One region of the Lysinibacillus sp. NPDC059133 genome, then DNA from elsewhere that is predicted to be linked to it. Evidence: riboswitches for the same ligand, from Rfam matches in the RefSeq annotation. Region 1 holds a riboswitch; each other region holds the start of a gene.

What was found. A riboswitch is a leader RNA that binds a small molecule or an ion and turns the genes downstream of it on or off. The one in region 1 is predicted to bind lysine.
Region 2: it holds a riboswitch for lysine, as region 1 does, so the genes downstream of both, ACFXN8_RS06675 (transporter substrate-binding domain-containing protein) here and ACFXN8_RS02740 (aspartate kinase) in region 1, are expected to answer to the same signal.
Region 3: it holds a riboswitch for lysine, as region 1 does, so the genes downstream of both, ACFXN8_RS25485 (amino acid permease) here and ACFXN8_RS02740 (aspartate kinase) in region 1, are expected to answer to the same signal.

The regions. Positions count from the first base shown of each region.
Region 1 covers NZ_JBHZDH010000003.1:40,260-46,930, forward strand. Annotated here, with positions in the region: gene ACFXN8_RS02735 (methyl-accepting chemotaxis protein) at 227-1,486, opposite strand; gene ACFXN8_RS02740 (aspartate kinase) at 1,961-3,187, opposite strand; lysine riboswitch at 3,413-3,591, opposite strand; gene uvrC (excinuclease ABC subunit UvrC) at 3,717-5,507, opposite strand; gene trxA (thioredoxin) at 5,639-5,950, opposite strand; gene ACFXN8_RS02755 (amino acid permease) at 6,075-6,671, opposite strand, start outside.
Region 2 covers NZ_JBHZDH010000008.1:84,620-91,290, forward strand. Annotated here, with positions in the region: gene ACFXN8_RS06665 (2-oxoglutarate dehydrogenase E1 component) at 1-1,088, shown strand, start outside; gene odhB (2-oxoglutarate dehydrogenase complex dihydrolipoyllysine-residue succinyltransferase) at 1,181-2,410, shown strand; lysine riboswitch at 3,252-3,437, shown strand; gene ACFXN8_RS06675 (transporter substrate-binding domain-containing protein) at 3,553-4,419, shown strand; gene ACFXN8_RS06680 (amino acid ABC transporter permease) at 4,605-5,330, shown strand; gene ACFXN8_RS06685 (amino acid ABC transporter ATP-binding protein) at 5,343-6,074, shown strand; gene ACFXN8_RS06690 (DUF6501 family protein) at 6,530-6,671, shown strand, end outside.
Region 3 covers NZ_JBHZDH010000091.1:1,890-8,560, forward strand. Annotated here, with positions in the region: gene ACFXN8_RS25475 (sensor histidine kinase) at 1-931, opposite strand, end outside; gene ACFXN8_RS25480 (response regulator transcription factor) at 940-1,632, opposite strand; gene ACFXN8_RS25485 (amino acid permease) at 2,666-4,126, opposite strand; lysine riboswitch at 4,213-4,389, opposite strand; gene ACFXN8_RS25490 (CynX/NimT family MFS transporter) at 4,565-5,773, shown strand; gene ACFXN8_RS25495 (nitric oxide synthase oxygenase) at 5,852-6,671, opposite strand, start outside.

The DNA of each region.
Region 1 (6,671 bases):
GACCAACATCGTGTTGGCCCAAGCGGCTCATCGGACGCCCCCAGGAAGCTCTGCGCGAAAGCGAAGCGTCAGCGACAAAGCGCCCAGCTGGAACGGAAATCAACCCCTCACTTTGCTGAGAGCCAGAATTTATTTGATAGGACACCTTATTCATTGAAAAATAGTTTTTTCAACAACATGAAAAGATTGTCATTCCAAATTGATGAATGGCAATCCTTTTCTATATTTATAGTTGGCCATGTCTTTCTTTTAAAAGCACATCTATTAACGAAATAAACGCTTCTAAAATATTTAGTGAGTGTTGAATCATTTCCTCTAAGTTTATAATTGACAGTTCATTCACTAATTTTTGTGCGGCCCTATGTACTAATTCATGGGGTTGTTCTATTTGTCGATATTCTGGTAAATTTCGATATTCCTCAAAATGGCCATAATACCATTCCCCAAACTTACATTGATGATGCGTTTTTATAGTTTCTTTATGGCCAGCCTTTTGAATAGCATTTCGTAAAAAGCTAGCATGATCCATTAACCTTGCTGCCAATTGGCTCACTACCGTTTGCTCTTTGGGCTTACGGATTGTAGGTGCAATAGCTTTTAACATTTCAGATACTTGATTTTGTATTATTTCCGAGAAGTCACTAGTATGAGATAATTCAGTCGTTGTTTCCGCTAAACGACCTACAGCTATTACATTTTCTTCTGATGCAGCTGTCATTTGATGAATGCCATGTGCTGCTTCTTCAATATTTTTGCTTGTGACAGTCAAATTAGCAATATTGTTCTTCATGATGCTTAAAAAGTCAGTTAAATAATGTTCAACTTGTTTGATATTGTTTATTGTATTATGTAATTTCTTATCAATGACTGATCGAATCTTCGTCATTTCTTGCAATGAACCTTTCGAGCTGCTGGCTAACTTTCCTACTTCCATCGCGACAACATTAAATCCCTTTCCATGCTCGCCAGCACGTGCGGCTTCAATAGAGGCATTTAAGGATAGTAGTTGTGTTTGATCAGCAATCCCGGTTACACTTTTACCAACATCATCCATTTTAGTCATTTCATTAGATAACTGCTCTGTTGAATGACCTCCTTTAGCCAACAACTCCTGAACCATTTCACCTTTTGAAATGGATGATTCCATTTCCTCTACAAGGAGTAATGAATGCTGTTTTATTTCTTGAATGTTTGCATTAACATTTTGCTCAACTGCAAGCATCTCTTCAGTATTTGACGACATTTCTTCACTCATTGCTGAAATATCCCCTACACCCGCTGAAACATTTTGAACCTTTAAAGCCGTTTGAAAATTAATTAGCTCCATATGCGCTAGGACAAAGTCTAAAATCGCATTTTTCACATCAATGCTTTCCTGCTCAAGTTCTAATTCCAGGATTCGCTTTTTTAATAATTGTATTTCTAAATCGTTGTTTCTCTCAACGCCTTCATCTACTGGCTTTTGAAATAAACCGAACAATACCATACAAACTCCCACCTTCCACTTGGTAAAACATGTCACTTTTTATTATATAACAATAGAATTGGATAAATTATTAAATTGATGTGAACAAAAAAAGATGTGCCCATTCCAGAAGATTCATTCTAAGTGAAGTAGTTGATTGGAGTGGAGGCTGGGCTACTCCTTGGGGATCAGCAAAAGAGGAACGAAGGCTAAGAACATCACGTCCTGTGATAACGCCTTCGTGACCAACATCGTGTTGGCCCGAGACCCTGGAGCGAGCAAAGCGAGTGAAGCGGCTCATCGGACGCCCCCAGGAAGCTCTGCTCTGCGCGAAAGCGAAGCGTCAGCGGCAAAGAGCCCAGCCGGAACGGAAATCACCCCCTCGTTTTGCCATAGAACCCTACTTTATTTAATATGACATATTAATTTCATTGACATAATAGTTTTTCAACAACATGAAAAGATGTGCCTTTTACTGACACATCTTCTTCAACATTATATGTAAAGCGCTTGTTCTAAGTTAAATTCATCATGTAATGCATTTGCTGCATGAATCATTTCGTCCTGAGGAACAACGACAGACACTTTTATTTCAGAAGTACTGACCATTTTTACAGGGATACCTTCACGACGTAGACGATCAAACATACGGGCAGCCACCCCTGGATTAGATGCCATTCCTGAGCCAATAATAGAGACTTTTGCTAAGCCGATTTCAAAATCAGCAAAACTAAACCCTAGTGATAATTTGCTATCTTCTAGGACACGTAATGCATCGGCGAACTCCTCTTTTAAAATGGTAAACGATACAGTTGGCTTTAAGCCATCAATTATTGCTTGTACGATGATATCGACGTTTATGCGATTTTCTGCAAGTATTGTGAACATATCTGCTAACGAAGCATTAGAATAAGCATCATAACCCACCGTTAGGCGAATAACGTCTGACTCATAGGCAACACCACGTACAATTAAATTTTTCTCCATTTCAACTTCCTCCTTCAATAAAGTACCTACTGTATCTTTTTCGCTCGACCGAATGGTAACTGGGATTTGAAACTTCTTTGCTATTTCTACAGCCCGCGGGTGTAAAATTTGTGATCCTAAGTTTGATAGCTCTAGCATTTCATCATAGGAAATTTCTTTTAGCTTTCGTGCCCCAGCAATCTGACTTGGATCAGCTGTGTAGACTCCATCTACATTCGTGTAAATATCTACGCGCTCCGCCTCCAATGCTGCAGCAATAGCTATCGCCGTCGTTTCCGCACCACCTTTACCGAACGTCGTAATATTCCGAGAATTACAGATACCCTGTCCCCCTGCAACGATGACGATCTTCCCCTGCATAAAATGCTCTTCTATTCGACTAGCGTCTATCTCCTCAATACGTGCATTGCCATACATGACATCGGTTTGAATACCTACCTGCCAGCCTGTTAATGACACTGCCTCATATCCTTCTTCCTGCAAAGCAATCGCCACTAATGCACTTGATAGTTGTGAGCTTGTTGACAACAATGCGTCTAGTTCACGCTTAGACGCATTGTCTGATAGATCACGAGCCATCTTCCCTAATTCTTTAGACATCCCCCTCATTGCCGCAGTGACAACGACAATCTCAGTACCTCTTTCCTTTTCTGCAATCACCTTTTTCGCAACATCTTGAATGTGCTCTGTTGATGTTAATGTAGCACCACCAAATTTCATCACAATTCTCGCCATCCTTATCATTCTCCTTTGTATTTAATCATTTAAAGTAGCTATACTTTTGCGGCTCTTTACAAAGATAACGCTGCAAACTCAAAGCGACATTAAGTTATAGGGCTTGAACTAATACGGTTGGCATCACCTCTTACATAGTAGTAACTGCCTTGAAAGAAAGCTAAAAAGGCAGCTCCCACATAACGTGAAAGCTGCCTATAACATGTACAATAAAATAACTTGCGCATGTGTGATAGCTCTCCGAAACGATTAGAATCGACAGTCTTACATCTCTTAAATGTAAAACCAGCACAGCATCGGAAACAACGATGCTCCACTTCGGCAAGATCCCCTTTCATACATTTTCACTGGACTTGTTCGTCCTCGAATGTACTACTCCTAAATCTTGCACCTCTATCATCACTAAATAGTGAATGTATTTAATTGAACCTTATAGTTTATGGATAAATAGAAACTACAAAAAACTAAGGCTCCGTACATAAACATTGCTATATTGAAGAACAATGTTATATACAACCTTAGCATACGTCTAATCCTTTGACAATGTCTCTTGTTGAAAATAAGCATGAATATTGCTAGCTAAATTAGCAGGCATTCCTGCTTCTTCTAACGCCTGTACACTTGCCTCACGAATTTTTTTGACAGAGCCAAAATGCTTAAGTAATTGCTGTTTTCGCTTTGGACCAACGCCCTCTATATGATCGAGGACAGATTGTATAGCATGCTTCTCGTGCTGCTGTCGTAAGAAGGTAATAGCAAAGCGGTGTACTTCGTCTTGAATTCGCTGCAGTAAATAGAAGCCATCACTTGTGCGCTTTAATGCAATGACTTCAGGTGGATCACCGAATAGAAGCTGTGACGTATTATGCTTTTCATCTTTTGCTAATCCGGCAATTGGAATGACAAGGCCGAGCTCATCCTCTAATACTTCTCTTGCAACTTCCATTTGCCCCTTCCCACCGTCAATTAGTACTAAATCTGGTAAAGGTAGACCTTCTTTTAATACGCGTGTGTAACGACGACGGATTACTTCCTGCATTGCCCCGTAATCATCGTGCTTGGCAGCTGTACGTGTTTTGTACTTTCGATACTCCTTCTTTGCGGGTTTTCCATCGATAAATGCAACCATTGCAGATACAGCATCTGTCCCATGCATATGACTATTATCGAAAGCTTCAATCCGTAAAGGCGTAGAAATGCTCATAGCTTCACCAAGCGCCTCACATGCTCCTATAGTGCGTTCTTCCTGACGTTCAATAAGTTGGAACTTCGCTGCTACAGCAATTTCAGCATTTTTCGTCGCTAATTCAACTAGCTCTTTTTTTTGCCCACGTTTTGGTGTAAGTACCTTAACTTCTAATAATTCCGTTAAAATATCTGCATCAATAGATTGTGGGATAAAGATCTCCTTAGGCTTAATGTGCTCTAGCTTTTCGTAAAATCGTCCAACGAACGTTAAAAATTCCTCTTCTGCCTCTTGGTAAATTGGGAAAATCGAGACATCTCGCTCAATAAGCTTTCCTTGACGGACAAAGAAAACTTGAACACACATCCAGCCCTTCTCGACGGCATAGCCAAATACATCGCGGTTAGTTGTATCACTTGAGACGATTTTTTGCTTTTGCATGACTGTATCGATATGTGCAATTTGATCACGAAATTCCTTTGCACGCTCAAACTCTAAATTTTCTGCGGCCGCTAGCATTTTTACCTCTAGCTCCTTTTTGACTTCCTCAACCCCACCATTTAAAAATTTTGTCATATCCTCAATCATATCGTGGTAAACTTCAGCATCAATATCCTTCACACAAGGGGCTAGACATTGCCCCATGTGATAATACAAACAAACCTTGCTAGGGAGTTGTACACATTTTCGCAGAGGATATAAACGATCTAGCAGCTTTTTCGTCTCACTTGCTGCATACGCATTCGGATATGGACCAAAATATTTTGCCTTATCCTTTTTCACTTTTCGTGTTGTAATAAGGCGTGGGTGTTTTTCATTTGTAATTTTTAAATACGGATACGTTTTATCATCCGTCAGCATAATATTGTACTTCGGATCATGAAGTTTTATAAGATTAAGCTCTAAAATTAAAGCTTCAATATTGGAGGATGTCACAATGTACTCAAAATCTTCTATTTCGCTTACAAGTCTTTGTGTTTTCCCTTCATGCGTACCAGTAAAATACGAGCGCACTCGATTTTTCAGCACTTTTGCTTTCCCGACATAAATAATGGTTCCTTGTCGATCTTTCATCAAATAGCAGCCAGGCTGATCTGGTAAAATTTCAAGCTTTCGTTTAATTAAATCATTCATCGCCTACCTGCCCCCTTTTTGTTCAAACTAACATTCGTTCTTTACATGCATTATGATACTTATCTCTTTATTATATAACGAAAAAAAGCCAAGCACATCTATTGATGGCTCGACTCTTTTTTTCTTACAAATTAAGCATGTTTTGCGATAAATGCTTCTAACGCTTCTTTTGGTTGGAAACCAACAGTTTTATCTACTAATTCACCGTCTTTGAATAATAGTAATGATGGGATAGACATAATTTGGTATTGCGCTGCAGTACCTTGGTTGTTATCTACATCTACTTTTACAATTTTAGCCGCACTACCTGCAGCATCCATTTCTTCAAGAACTGGTCCAATCATTTTACATGGTCCGCACCAAGCAGCCCAAAAGTCTACTAGTACTAAACCTTCTTTAATATCGTCTTGGAAAGTTGCATCTGTTGCATGTACAATTGCCATTTGAAATCCTCCTTAAACTTACTATGTTTGTAGTATAGCATGGATAAATTCTCTTGAGCGAACAATCTGCCTAGTATGCATAATTTATGAAAAACAAGGTCGAAAATGGCATTAAGTTGATTTGTTATTTAGCTTCATTTTCTTGAAAACGACCTTTAAAGACATACGTTAACGTAATAAAGAGATAAATAGCTAATGTAATACCTGTTACGATAATAGATGTTGTAAAAATAATACCAATCAGGATTGCACTTAACGCAATAATAGCTATCCAAGTTGTATAAGGGAACCATTTCACTGCATAGGCACTTGTTTTTTCCGGCTGTATTTTACGCGATTTCAAATGCGCAATCGCAATAATTAGCCAAATAAATAACACGGTATATCCAAGTGAACCCATTAGGAAATCAAAAGTTTTGCTTCCCGCAAATAAAGAAAATATTACAGCTATATATAAAGCTAACGTACACATTAATATGGCATATACCGGAACTTTCCTTTTTGATAAATAGGCAAAGATTTTAGGAACACGCCCGTCCACAGCTTGTGTATACAGAACACGTGATGAACCATAAAGTCCTGAGTTCATTGATGAAATAATGGCAAGTAAAACAACAGCGTTCATAATATGGTCAGCACCAGGAATCCCAATCATTTTAAAAACCATTACAAACGGACTTTCTGGCACCCCGTTTACTTCATTCCAAGGAATCAAGCTAAC
Region 2 (6,671 bases), on a different contig from region 1:
AAAAACGCCGTGATGCATTTGCTTCTGCAAAAATCGACTGGGGTCATGCAGAAACTTTAGCTTATGCAACAATTATTCAAGATGGCACACCAGTACGTTTTACAGGTCAAGATGCACAACGTGGTACGTTCTCTCAACGTCACTTAGTGTTACACGACAAAAACAATGGTAATTTATTCACGCCACTTCACCATATTTCAGGTGCAAATGCATCATTTTCAGTACACAACTCTCCACTTACAGAAGCTGGGGTAGTGGGCTTTGAATATGGTTACAATTTAGAAAATGGCCATGTATTATCAGTTTGGGAAGCTCAATTTGGTGACTTTGCTAACATGGCACAAGTTATGTTCGATAACTTTATTTCAGGTGCACGTGCTAAATGGGGTCAAAAATCTGGTTTAGTCATTCTTTTACCACATGGTTATGAAGGTCAAGGTCCAGAACACTCTTCAAGCCGTATGGAACGTTACTTACAAATGTCAGCTGAAAATAACTGGTTCGTAGCAAACTGCTCAAACGCAGGTAACTACTACCACTTATTACGTCGTCAAGCAGCATTGTTAGGTACAGAAGGCGTTCGCCCACTTGTGGTTGTATCACCTAAGTACTTACTTCGTCACCCATTAGCTGCAGCGAATGCTGATCAATTAGCAAATGGTTCATTCCAAGAAGTAATGGAGCAACCAGGCCTAGGTTCAAAACCAGAAGCTGTAGAACGCATTGTTTTAGGTTCAGGTAAAGTCATGATCGACATTGCAGACCGTATTAAAGACGGTGAAGGCTTCGATCACCTACACATTGCTCGTGTAGAACAACTTTACCCATTCCCAAAAGAGCAAGTTGCTGGTATTATTGCAAAGTATCCTAATGTTAAAGAAATCGTTTGGGTACAAGAAGAACCTAAAAACCAAGGTTCTTGGAATTATGCATTAGAAACATTACACGACCTTTCAGAAGGTAAAAAGCTACGTTATGTAGGCCGTCCTGCAATGAGCTCGACTTCTGAAGGTGATGCAGATTCTCATAAAGCAGCTCAAGCCGCACTTGTAGAAGAAGCAGTTGCTGAGCCTGTAAAGGTTAAATAATCACATATTAAATTTTTGAGAGCCGGGCTACTTGCTTAGGCAGTAGCCCTTTTATGTGCACCAATGCACGTTAATTAAAGGAGGAAATGAAAGTGGCTGAAATTAAAGTCCCTGAATTAGCAGAATCGATTACAGAAGGTAGTATCGCACAGTGGGTAAAAAAAGTGGGCGATCGCATTGAAAAAGGTGAATTCATCGTTGAACTTGAAACAGATAAAGTAAACGCTGAAATCATTTCTGAAGAAGCGGGAGTATTAACTCAAATTTTAGCTGAAGAAGGCGATACTGTACTTGTAGGTCAAGTTATCGCAGTTGTTGAAGCTGGCGAAGGTGCAGCACCTGCTCCAGCAGCACCAGTTGAGGCAGCATCTCCAGCGCCACAAGCGGCACCTGCTCCTGTTGCAGCAGCTCCAGTAGTAGAAGAAACTTCTGGTGAGCGTGTAATCGCATCTCCAGCAGCTCGTAAACTTGCTCGTGAAAAAGGTATTGACCTTGCTGCTGTATCTCCAGTAGATCCACAAGGCCGTGTACGTGTACAAGACGTAGCAGCTCATGGTACAGCTCCAGTAGCGGCACCACAAGCATCTCCAGCAGCACCTAAAGCAGTTGCAGCAGTAGATGAATCACGTGTGACTGTTGAAAAAATGAGCCGTCGTCGCCAAACAATTGCAAAACGCTTACTTGAAGTAAAACAATCTACAGCAATGTTAACAACATTCAACGAAGTAGATATGACAAACGTTATGGCTTTACGTTCTCGTAAAAAAGACCAATTCTTCGAGTCAACTGGCTCAAAACTTGGTTTCATGTCATTCTTCACAAAAGCTGTAGTTGCAGCACTTAAAAAATACCCATACGTGAACGCACAAATCGCTGGTGATGAAATTCACTTAAACAACTTCTTTGATATCGGTGTAGCTGTATCAACAGAAGAAGGTTTAGTAGTACCAGTTGTACGTGACGCTGACCGCAAAAACTTTGCTGAAATTGAAGATTCAATTGCAGACCTAGCTAAAAAAGCACGCGACAAAAAATTAGGTTTAGCTGATCTTCAAGGTGGCTCATTCACAATTACAAATGGTGGGGTATTCGGTTCATTAATGTCTACACCTATCATGAATGGTACACAAGCTGGTATCCTTGGTATGCATACTATCAAAAAACGTCCAGTTGAAGTGAATGGTGAAGTAGAAATTCGCCCAATGATGTACTTAGCTCTTTCTTATGACCACCGTATTATCGATGGTAAAGATTCTGTAGGCTTCCTTAAAACTATTAAAGAACTACTTGAAAACCCAGAAGATTTATTATTAAATTCTTAATACCTGAGTTTGTTAAAACCTTGCGAAACATTTTTTCGCAAGGTTTTTTTATGGAACATTTGAGAAAGTAAAGGTTAAAGTAATCTGAACAATGGAAACGAAGCGACGTAAAGAAGAGCCGAAGTGACGGAAAGAGAAGCTGAAATGACGGATAAAAGAGCCAAAGAGACGGATAGGACTCGAAGCGACGGAAAGAAGGGCTGAAGCGACGGATAGAGGAGGCGAAACGACGGATAAAAGAGCCAAAGTGGCGGATAGGACTCGAAGCGACGGAAAGAGAAGCTGAAACGACGGATAAAAGAGCCAAAGAGACGGATAGGACTCGAAGCGACGGAAAGAAGGGCTGAAGCGACGGATAAAAGTGCCAAAGAGACGGAAAGAAAACGAAGCGACGGATAAAGCATTCGAGGCGATGGAAAGAAGGGCTGAAACGACGGATAAAAGAGCCAAAGAGACGGATAGGAAACGAAGCGACGGAAGAAGAGCCGAAGTGACGGATAAAAGAGCCAAAGTGACAGATAGGACTTGAAGCGACGGATAAGGCAATCAAAGCGACGGAAAGGAAACGAATCAAATCAACGGATAGGTTATCCCAACGTTTGCGAAAGTTTCATAAAGATGCATATAGTGCAAAGACTATTATTTTTACTGATCAACAATTTCTTTTGAATTAATAGAAAGTAAGTTAAGTATTAATTATTTGCGGATTTTCTTTAAAAAGGATAAAAAACCCTAATATTGTAATTAGTCAGAAAAATAATAAAATTATCTTGACGAATAAGTTAGTTTTATAGTAGTATCTTAATAATCAATTAAATATTCAAACCTCACGTTTTTTCTATTGTGAGGTAGAGGCGCGGTATTTATTAGTTCATTGTTGAGTAAAAGCAAGCGAAGACGCAATGAAGAAGGATCTATCGCCGAAGTGTAAAAGGAGCTCGTACTTTTATGCTGGGTCTGCAGTGAATAAGTGCAGGACTGTCCTAGTAGATTTTTTCCAGGTTTACTAGGTTGTGCTATCTCGGAATGATGGAATTATAGTGAGGATTTGGGCAACTGTTGAAAAGTAAGACCTAAGTTCAGAGCTTAGGCTTTTTTAGTACAGTTGTCTTATTTTTTTACAGAAAAAGGGGGAGTTTTACATGAAAAGAAAATGGTTAGTAGTAATGTTGACCGTAGTGACTGCAATTTTGCTAGCTGCATGTGGTACTAGTGACAAGAAGGAGCCATCGTCATCTAGTAATGACGGGGGCAATACGAGTAACGAGGAAGCTGGCGGCGAATTCCGTATTGGGATGGAAGCAAGTTATGCTCCGTTTAACTGGACGCAGCAAGGTGATGCAAATGGCGCAGTAAAAATTGCCGATAATGCAGAATATGCAGGCGGTTATGATGTACAAATGGCGAAAAAAATAGCTGAAGGCTTAGGAAAAGAATTGGTTATCGTAAAATTGGAATGGGATGGCTTAGTACCAGCTCTACAATCAAATAAAATCGATGCTATCATTGCAGGTATGTCACCTACTGAAGAACGTAAGCAAACGATCGACTTCACAGAAAACTACTATACGTCTGATTTTGTAATGGTTATTAAAAAAGGTAGTAAATATGAAAAAGCAACATCTATCCAAGATTTCTCTGGTGCAAAAATCACATCACAGTTAAATACATCTAACTACACTGTTATTGATCAAATCAAAGATGTAAAAAAACAAACAGCAATGGATAGCTTCCCAGCAATGCGAGTAGCATTAGAAGCTGGAAAAATTGATGGCTACGTAGCAGAACGTCCAGAAGGTATTTCCGCTGCTGCTGCAAACGATAAATTCACATATGTAAAATTTGAAGAAGGCTTCGATACAGATATTTCAAATACATCGATCGCAGTTGGTTTACGTAAAGGTGATGCAAATCTTGAAAAGATTAATGAAATCTTAAAAGGTATTTCTGAAGATGATCGCCAAAAAATTATGGAGGAAGCCATTCACCAACAACCAGCAGCACAATAATATGATTGCGCGGGCTAGCTGCTAGTCCGTGCAATATCATTATACTATATTAGAATCTTTCTAAATAATAATAATGTCTTAGCTAATTGTTTCATATGATAAAAGAAACAGGGGCCCAATGAAAATGGTAGATAGCTAAGACGATTGTAAAGAAAAAGCAACATGACGTTGTTAGGAGGTACATCATGAGTCTTGAATGGATTATTTCTATAATTGAGAACAACTGGCAAATGTTTTTACGAGGTGCGTATTATACACTACTTATTTCTATTAGTAGTACAATTATTGGTGCACTTATCGGATTTTTCATCGGAATTATGCATACCATTAAAGTTCGTAAAAAGGGTGTAAAATTTTATAGCTTAAAACTCATTAATTTTATACTAACATGCTATGTCGAATTCTTCCGTGGTACACCAATGATTGTACAAGCAATGGTTGTATTTTACGGCTTAGATATAGCATTTGGTATTGATATGCACTTTATTACGGCAGGTATTTTAGTTGTTTCACTAAATACAGGCGCTTATATGGCAGAAATCGTGCGTGGCGGTATTGTTTCAATTGATCAAGGACAGTACGAGGCTGCATCGGCAATTGGTATGAATCATGTTCAAATCATGCTACATGTTGTATTACCACAAGTTGCCCGAAATATATTGCCTGCAACAGGTAACCAATTAATTATGAACATTAAAGATACAGCAGTTTTAAACGTTATTGGGGTTACGGAATTATTCTTCCAAACAAAGTCGATTGCAGGTAATAACTTCCGCTATTTCGAATCCTTCTTCGTAGCATGTGTCCTTTATTTCATCATGACATTCACAGCATCAAGAATTTTACTGTATGTAGAAAAACGGCTGGATGGACAAGATGCCTACCAAAAAGCACAGAAAGAAGCAGTATAGGGGGGCTCATAAATGACAGTTATTAAAATAGAGCATTTAAGTAAATCATTTGGGCGTAACGAAGTGTTAAAGGATGTAAATTTCCAAGTAGAAAAGGGCGAAGTTGTCTGCTTAATCGGTTCTTCAGGATCTGGTAAATCAACATTACTACGCTGCATTAATTTACTGGAAACACCAAGTGGCGGTCAAATTATTTACAAAGGTGAAGATATTTTAGATGAAAAACATAATATCCAGGAATACCGTACACATTTAGGCATGGTATTCCAGCAATTTAACCTATTCAACAATCATAATGTGCTGAAAAATTGCACAGTTGGTCAAATGAAAGTATTAAAGCGTTCGAAGGCAGAAGCCGATGAAATAGCGCTAAAATATTTACAAATTGTTGGTATGGATCAATACGTCAATGCCAAGCCACGACAGCTATCTGGCGGTCAAAAACAACGTGTAGCGATTGCACGAGCATTGTCAATGAGCCCAGAAGTAATGCTGTTTGATGAACCGACGTCAGCCCTTGACCCAGAAATGGTGGGGGAAGTTTTAAAGGTAATGCGTCAGCTAGCAGATTCCGGAAATACGATGTTAATCGTTACACATGAAATGGAATTTGCCAAAGAAGTAGCAGATCGCGTTGTCTTTATGGATAAAGGTGTTATTGTAGAGGAAGGCCCTCCAGCACAGGTTTTAGTAAACCCTCAGCATGAACGGACAAAAGAGTTTTTAAAACGGACATTAAAATAAAGTTCGGTTACAATAACAAAAAAAGTGAGTCCAAATTAATGGGCTCACTTATTTTCTAGAATTCCATTCTGCGTATATAATAAAGCAAATTGCAAATGCAACGGCTAGTATAAAAAACCATTGCGGTACACTACCAAAACTCATGTTAACACCTCTAAGTAAAATTTTTATTAGTTATCTTCATTTATTAGGGGACTCCCAACTCTGCATGTAATGGGATGAGACCTACAGTGCATCTACTGAATGAAGATCATGCCTCCTGACGCATTGTTTATCTGTGCGAAAGCAAAGCGACAGCATCAATTACGCCAAGACGAAATTGATATAGTTAAAAAAATGGATAGTTACGGAGAAAATATCGTCTTCTATGGTTTTTTTCTCCACAAGAGTACAAAAATATTATAAAATAAGTTGTAGACATTAGCTTCGTGCTAGTAAAGAGAGGTAGAGAGATTATGTTACATTTAAAATGGAAAGATGCTGCAACTGTACGTACAGTTACTTGTAAGCATACAAATGCATCAAAATATTTAGTTTCAAACGTATTAACAGTAGGGAATCAATATGATGTAAAAAATGAAACAGAAGAATTCATTT
Region 3 (6,671 bases), on a different contig from region 1:
ATGTCATTCGTTTTAAAGAAACTGTAAAAATAGTCTTCTCATATGGGATACTGGAAAGCTGGATGGAGCCCTCCATTAATTCTACTAGACGTTTTGTAATCGTTAAGCCAAGACCACTCCCTTGGAAGGATTTATTTCTGGAATCCTCAAGCGTATACATTCTTTCAAAAACATTATCAATATGATATTCATCAATTCCCTTACCACGATCCCATACATCAATAAAAATATTCGTATCATCATTTCTTACTGTAAGTCCAATAATGTTTCCCGCCGCCCCATAGGCAATAGCATTTGACAATAAATTATTCAGAACCCTATCTAACGCTTCTTCATTGCCAAGTGCATTCAAGGATATCTCTGGTATTGCTATATCAATCTCTAGTCCCATCGACGTGATCATATCGTAAAATGATAAAATATTTTTCCGGCAAATTTCACTTACATTAATTTTCGTCATTGGATAATCTGTATCTCCAGCCTCCAATTTTGCCAGATCAAAAAATGTATGGATTATTTTTAATACTTCCAATGTTTTCGAATGAACGCCAGTGAGTAATCGTTGCCGCTCCTCGTCACTAAGTGCCTGATTAAGCTGCAGCATTTCCGTATAACCTAGTACAACTGTTAAAGGTGTTTTAAGATCATGTGATATATTGGCCAACATCTTTTTCATGGAGCTTTCCATTTTCCGATGCGTTACCAACACTTTTTGATTGTGGTCTAACAATGCATTCATCGTAATCAGTAACTGCTGTAATTCTTGATTAGCTGTCGATACTAAAACCTTTTCGCTCGACTGTTCATCAATGATTACTTGCAGTTTTTGATGCATGTATTGAATCGTAGCATCTTGTTGTTTTTTTGCTTTCACTTGAAAAATAATAATTCCTACGAGTAACACAATAATCAGTAATAGAAATATAATCATCATGATGTTTACCCTTCAAATTTATAGCCGATTCCCCAAAGCGTTTTAATATACCTAGGATTGGATGGATCGTCTTCAATTTTTTCGCGCAATCTTCTTATATGTACATTAATAATATTTTCATCTCCATAGTAAGCATCATTCCAAATCAATTGATATATTTGCTGCTTTGTAAAAACTCGATTACGATTTGTCACGAATAATTTTAAGATAGCAAATTCCTTTGATGTGAGCTTTACTTGTTGTCCATTCTTCTCAGCTGAAAAATTAATTAGGTCGATCGATAAGTTGTCTATCTCTACTATATCTTTCTTCTCCTCTACTTGACTGGAGTATTTCGTAGCTCTTCGAATTGCGGCTTTAACACGTGCCGAAAATTCCAGCATCGAGAACGGCTTGGCAATATAATCATCTGCCCCTAATCCTAACCCTAACGCTTTATCAACATCACTATCCTTGGCTGACATAATGATAATTGGAAGTGATGCTTGCTCTCGTATAATCTTTAAAACTTCTAATCCATTAAGCTTCGGTATCATAATATCCAAAATCACTAAATCAAAGGGTTTGTTTAAACAATATTGTAAGGCTTCTTCTCCATTTACTGCAGTGGTAACATGGAATCCCTCCATTGTTAAATAGCTTTCTACCATTTCACGAATGGCTTCGTCATCTTCTACTAGTAAAATATGCTTTTGCACGTTCATGCACCTCTTCCTAATATAAAGCAGTCTATATATGACTTGTCATTACTATGATCATCACCACAAAGAGGGGTTGATTTCCGTTCCAGCTGGGCGCTTTGTTGTTGCTGTCGCTACGCTTTCGCACAGATAAAACATTTGTTGCTGTCGCTACGCTTTCGCACAGATAAAACATTTGCCGCTGACGCTTCGCTTTCGCGCAGAGCAGAGCTTCCTGGGGGCGTCCGATGAGCCGCTTGGGGCAACAGATGTTTTTTGCGCGAAAGCGTAGTGCTAACGAAGCGTCAGCAGCAGGATGTTGGTCACGAAGGCGTTATCACAGGACGTGATGGTTTTAGCCTTCGTTCCTCTATCGCTAATCCCCAAGGAGTCGCCCAGCCTCCACTCCAATCAACTTATATGCATGGTATACGTTTCAACAAATGTCCTACCCAAAATTTGATGATGTGTTATTTATCTATCATTTTACCATATTAAGGTTGTGCACCAAAAGTGGGGACGATTCGAGAAACTAAAGTCCTCTTTTTATTCTCTCCAGTAATTTTATCTGAAGCCTAAAATGCAGATTTGTCATATGTATTGGTTGGTATATTGTTAGCAATAATCCAAATAATTTAGAAAGGACTGGAGAAATGACTTTTAGAAGGAATTACAGTTTTTTTCTATTGCATTTTGTATTATCGGATTGTTATTGTTTTATGCTAGTTCATTAAGTAAGAACGGTATTTTTTGGGATTTACTTTTATGTAGGTGCTCTACTTTGGATAATGAGTATATATTTTGGGATATCCGGAATTCGATCAAAACAAAAAGGTATATCTAAATATTTAAGATTACTCATCATTTTGCTTATTCTTGTCATCTACGGATCGATGATTGCAATTATGGGGGTACGAGGTTTTGGAGCTTAAAGATTAATCGTTCATTTGGAGTATTTTGATTGTACATCTAGAATTACAAATTTATTATTTAACTAAAAAAACTGCCCTGCAAGTCATTTTTATGACTCACAGGACAGTTTTATTTTTTATTATTCGACTTTTAAATCACATTGCTCTAATGGATGCATTTTTGTTTTATGCTTGATTTTATAGCCAAGCCATAAGAATAAGAACAGTGGAATACCGATATAGGAGACAAAGACTCCATACCAGTCTATTGTATTACCCATAAAGGCATTGTAGTTTTGTCCAATAACAACAATCATACAAACCGTAAAGGCAAATAGCGGGCCGAATGGGAATAGCCTTGCTTTATACGGCAGCAATTTCGGATCTAATCCCTGTACCTCGAACGCTCGACGGAAACGGTAATGGCTAAATGCAATTCCTAGCCAAGCAATGAAGCCAGACATCCCAGAGGCATTTAGAAGCCACATGTAGACTACACCATCACCAAAGAATGAAGCTAAAAATGCTAGGGAGCCTACAGCTAAAGTCGCCAGTAATGCGTAAATCGGAATACCTCGACGGCTTAGTTTAGCGAAAAATTTCGGTGCATGTCCATCTACTGCCAATTGCCAAAGCATACGAGAAGATGCGTACAGCCCTGAATTCCCTGCTGACAGCATTGCCGTTAAAATGATAGCATTCATCAATGAAGCAGCAAAGGCAATTCCTAAACGGTCGAACACCAGTGTAAATGGTGAAACAGCGATATCTTCAGATAGCAAACGTGAGTCTGTAAATGGAATCAGCAGCCCAATTGCACCGATCGCTAAAATATAGAATAAAAGAATTCTCCAGAAAACAGACTTAACAGCTTTCGGAATATTTTTACCAGGATCATCTGTTTCACCTGCTGTTATTCCAAGTAGCTCTGTCCCTTGGAACGAGAATCCAGCAGCTAAGAAAATACCAAATGTAGCAAGAAATCCACCGTGGAATGGTCCATCACTGATAAAGAAATTCGTAAAGCCTACCGGAGCGTTTCCTCCTAAAATACCAAAAATCATTAAGAAACTGATGATAATAAAAATGATGACAGTTACAACCTTTATCATGGCAAACCAATATTCACTTTCACCATAGCTTTTTACCGATAATAGATTGAACGTTAAAACGACAGCAATAAATAAAACAGTCCAAAGTGCTGATGAGCTATCTGGGAACCAATATTTCATAATTAATGATACAGCAGAAATTTCTGCCGCAATTGTAATTGCCCAGTTGTACCAGTAGTTCCAGCCAAGCGCAAAGCCTAGAGCTGGGTCTACAAATTTTGTAGCATACGTACTAAATGAACCCGATGATGGCATATAAGCTGCCATTTCGCCTAAGCTCGTCATTAAAAAATACACCATGATACCGATTAATGCATAGGCGAGTAGTGCACCGCCAGGGCCTGCTTGTGCAATGGCACCACCACTAGCTAAGAACAATCCTGTACCGATTGTACCGCCCAATGAAATCATTGTAATATGACGGCTTTTTAATTCCTTTTTCAGCTTAGGCGCTTTATGGCCGAGCTGATTGACTTTTATTTCACTCATGATATAGCTTCCTTCCTTTTATAAGAGGCAAAAAAATGCCATCACATGAACGTTGCTGTGATGGCTAAGTAAATCCTCTGTTCTTTCAAAATGATAGCTCAACACGTTGTTCAAACGTGACAGTTCTGTTCCTTTCGGAGACAGCCCCAGCATGAGGTTTTCAAGTCCCCTCACACTTCGGCGGTATTTCCTTTCAACTAATATCTCTAATGCTTGTCATTTCCATTAGCATACTCTTAAATACCGCGACCTCTACCTCATTATAAACATGAGGCATATAATTATTAAATTTACGATGGATATTATTCTAACATACAACCTATGACATTTCAATAACTCAAGTAACATTCTATATTTTATGAATTTTCTACTATTTTTATTATTGTGATAAAGTGGTATAGTGGTTCAATCATAATTGTTCTAACAGGGGGGATTTATTTGGCTACTCATGAACATACCGATACTTATCCTAGCAGGAAAATTAATTGGAAAGGTACAACCTTATTATTAGTTATCGGCGTAATTTGTATTGCCTCGACATTACGGATGCCGCTAACAGTTGTTGGACCTATTATTTCCTTTATCCGCGAAGACCTCGGCATATCCAATGTACTAGCGGGCTTTCTAACAACAATCCCATTGTTAGCATTTGCAATCATCTCACCTTTTGTACCAATTGTCGCACGTAAAATCGGGCTAGAACTAACATTATTTTTATCGACTATTCTTTTGGCGTTAGGGATTGTAATACGCTCCCTCGGAACAACTAGTTTGCTCGTATTTGGTACTGCGCTAATTGGTATAGCCATTTCATTCGGTAACGTACTTATTCCAGGATTGCTTAAACTGAAGTTTCCCTTTCACGTAGGTTTACTTATGGCATTTTTCACAATGTCGATGAATTTGACAGCTGGACTCGGTGCTGGCATTAGCTATCCTGTTGCCCATTCATCAATTGGCTGGCAAGGTGCACTGGCAGTCGCACTTGTTCTCGTGGCGTTAACTATTTTAATATGGATTCCACAGTTGAAATTTAATAAGCCTGAACCTAATGTTAAAACTACGAAAAAACGTACACCTTTATGGAAATCACCTGTTACTTGGGCAGTAGCGGGAACTATGGGATTTCAGTCATTATTATTCTATACAACCGCTGCTTGGATTCCTGAAATATATATAGCACAAGGATTAGCTGCAGATCGTGCAGGATGGATGTTTTCCATCATGCAATTTTCACAAGTCCCAATGGCATTAGCGGTGCCTATTATCGCTAGTAAAATGACATCTCAACGACCTCTCGTATTCATGTTTACGGCATTTTACTTAATTGGCTTTATCGGACTAGTGATGGAATGGACAAACCTCGCTATACTTTGGATGGTGCTACTAGGCTTAGCCGGAGGAGCTTCATTCTCATTAGCGATGATGTTCTTTACATTACGTACCCGTACCGCTTTTGAAGCAGCTGATTTATCAGGTTTTGCGCAATCATTAGGGTATTTATTAGCTGCAATCGGTCCAATCTTATTTGGTTATTTGCATGATTTATTTGGTGGCTGGAATACGGCTGGTTGGTTATTTGTTGTCGTAGTATTGATACTCTTCTTATGTTCATTTAGGGCTTCTAAAAATGAATATGTAAATTAAAAAAGGTAGCTCATGATCTTATTTCAGCAGATGTTTGGACACCCGCTGAAATAAGTTAACGTGAGCTGCCTTTCTCTATTAGTAAGGTGGTTTCTGATAAAAATAGTTCGGTGTATTGTAAACATTAACATAAGGCTTATGGTAAATATGAGTTGTAGCTGGAGAAAGGGGTGGAATCAACCATGTCCAATTGCCTGTAACCTCACGATTTGCTGCTGCTTCTGCTTCCTCAAACAATTTAAATTGCTGTGCAGCTGTATGATGATCTACAATGCTCACACCATCTTCTTTAAAAGAATGTAGAACTGCCATATTTAGCTCAACTAATGCTCGGTCACGCCATAAAGAAGCCTGTTTGGTTGTATCGAGGTTGAAAATTTCTGCTACAGCGGGCAGCATATTATAACGCTCATGATCTGCTAAATTACGTGCCCCAATTTCTGTACCCATATACCAACCATTGAATGGGGCTGCCTCAAAATCGATACCTGCCATTTGGAAGCGCATGCTCGAAATAATCGGCACTGCATACCATTTTAATCCTAGCTTCTCTACTTGTGAAGATTCAGGGTGGCGAATCGGTACCTCTAGTACATATTCGTCAGGGATTATAAACGCTTGTGGCTCTCTACCATCTACCTGTACAACAATCGGAAGTACATCAAATGCTGTTCTCTCACCTTGCCAGCCAAGTGATTCACATACTTTTGTAAACTCAACGGAATGCGGATCACCAACGATTCCAGATTCTGTTTCATAACCAGCATAGCGGATTAGCTGATGATTCCATATACGAACTCGCCCTGGTGCAAAAATCGTTATTGTTGGACGAATCTTCCCATCATTTGTGGCATATTGAATATGTTTAAGCAAAGCATTGAAGATATCCTCTTCATGT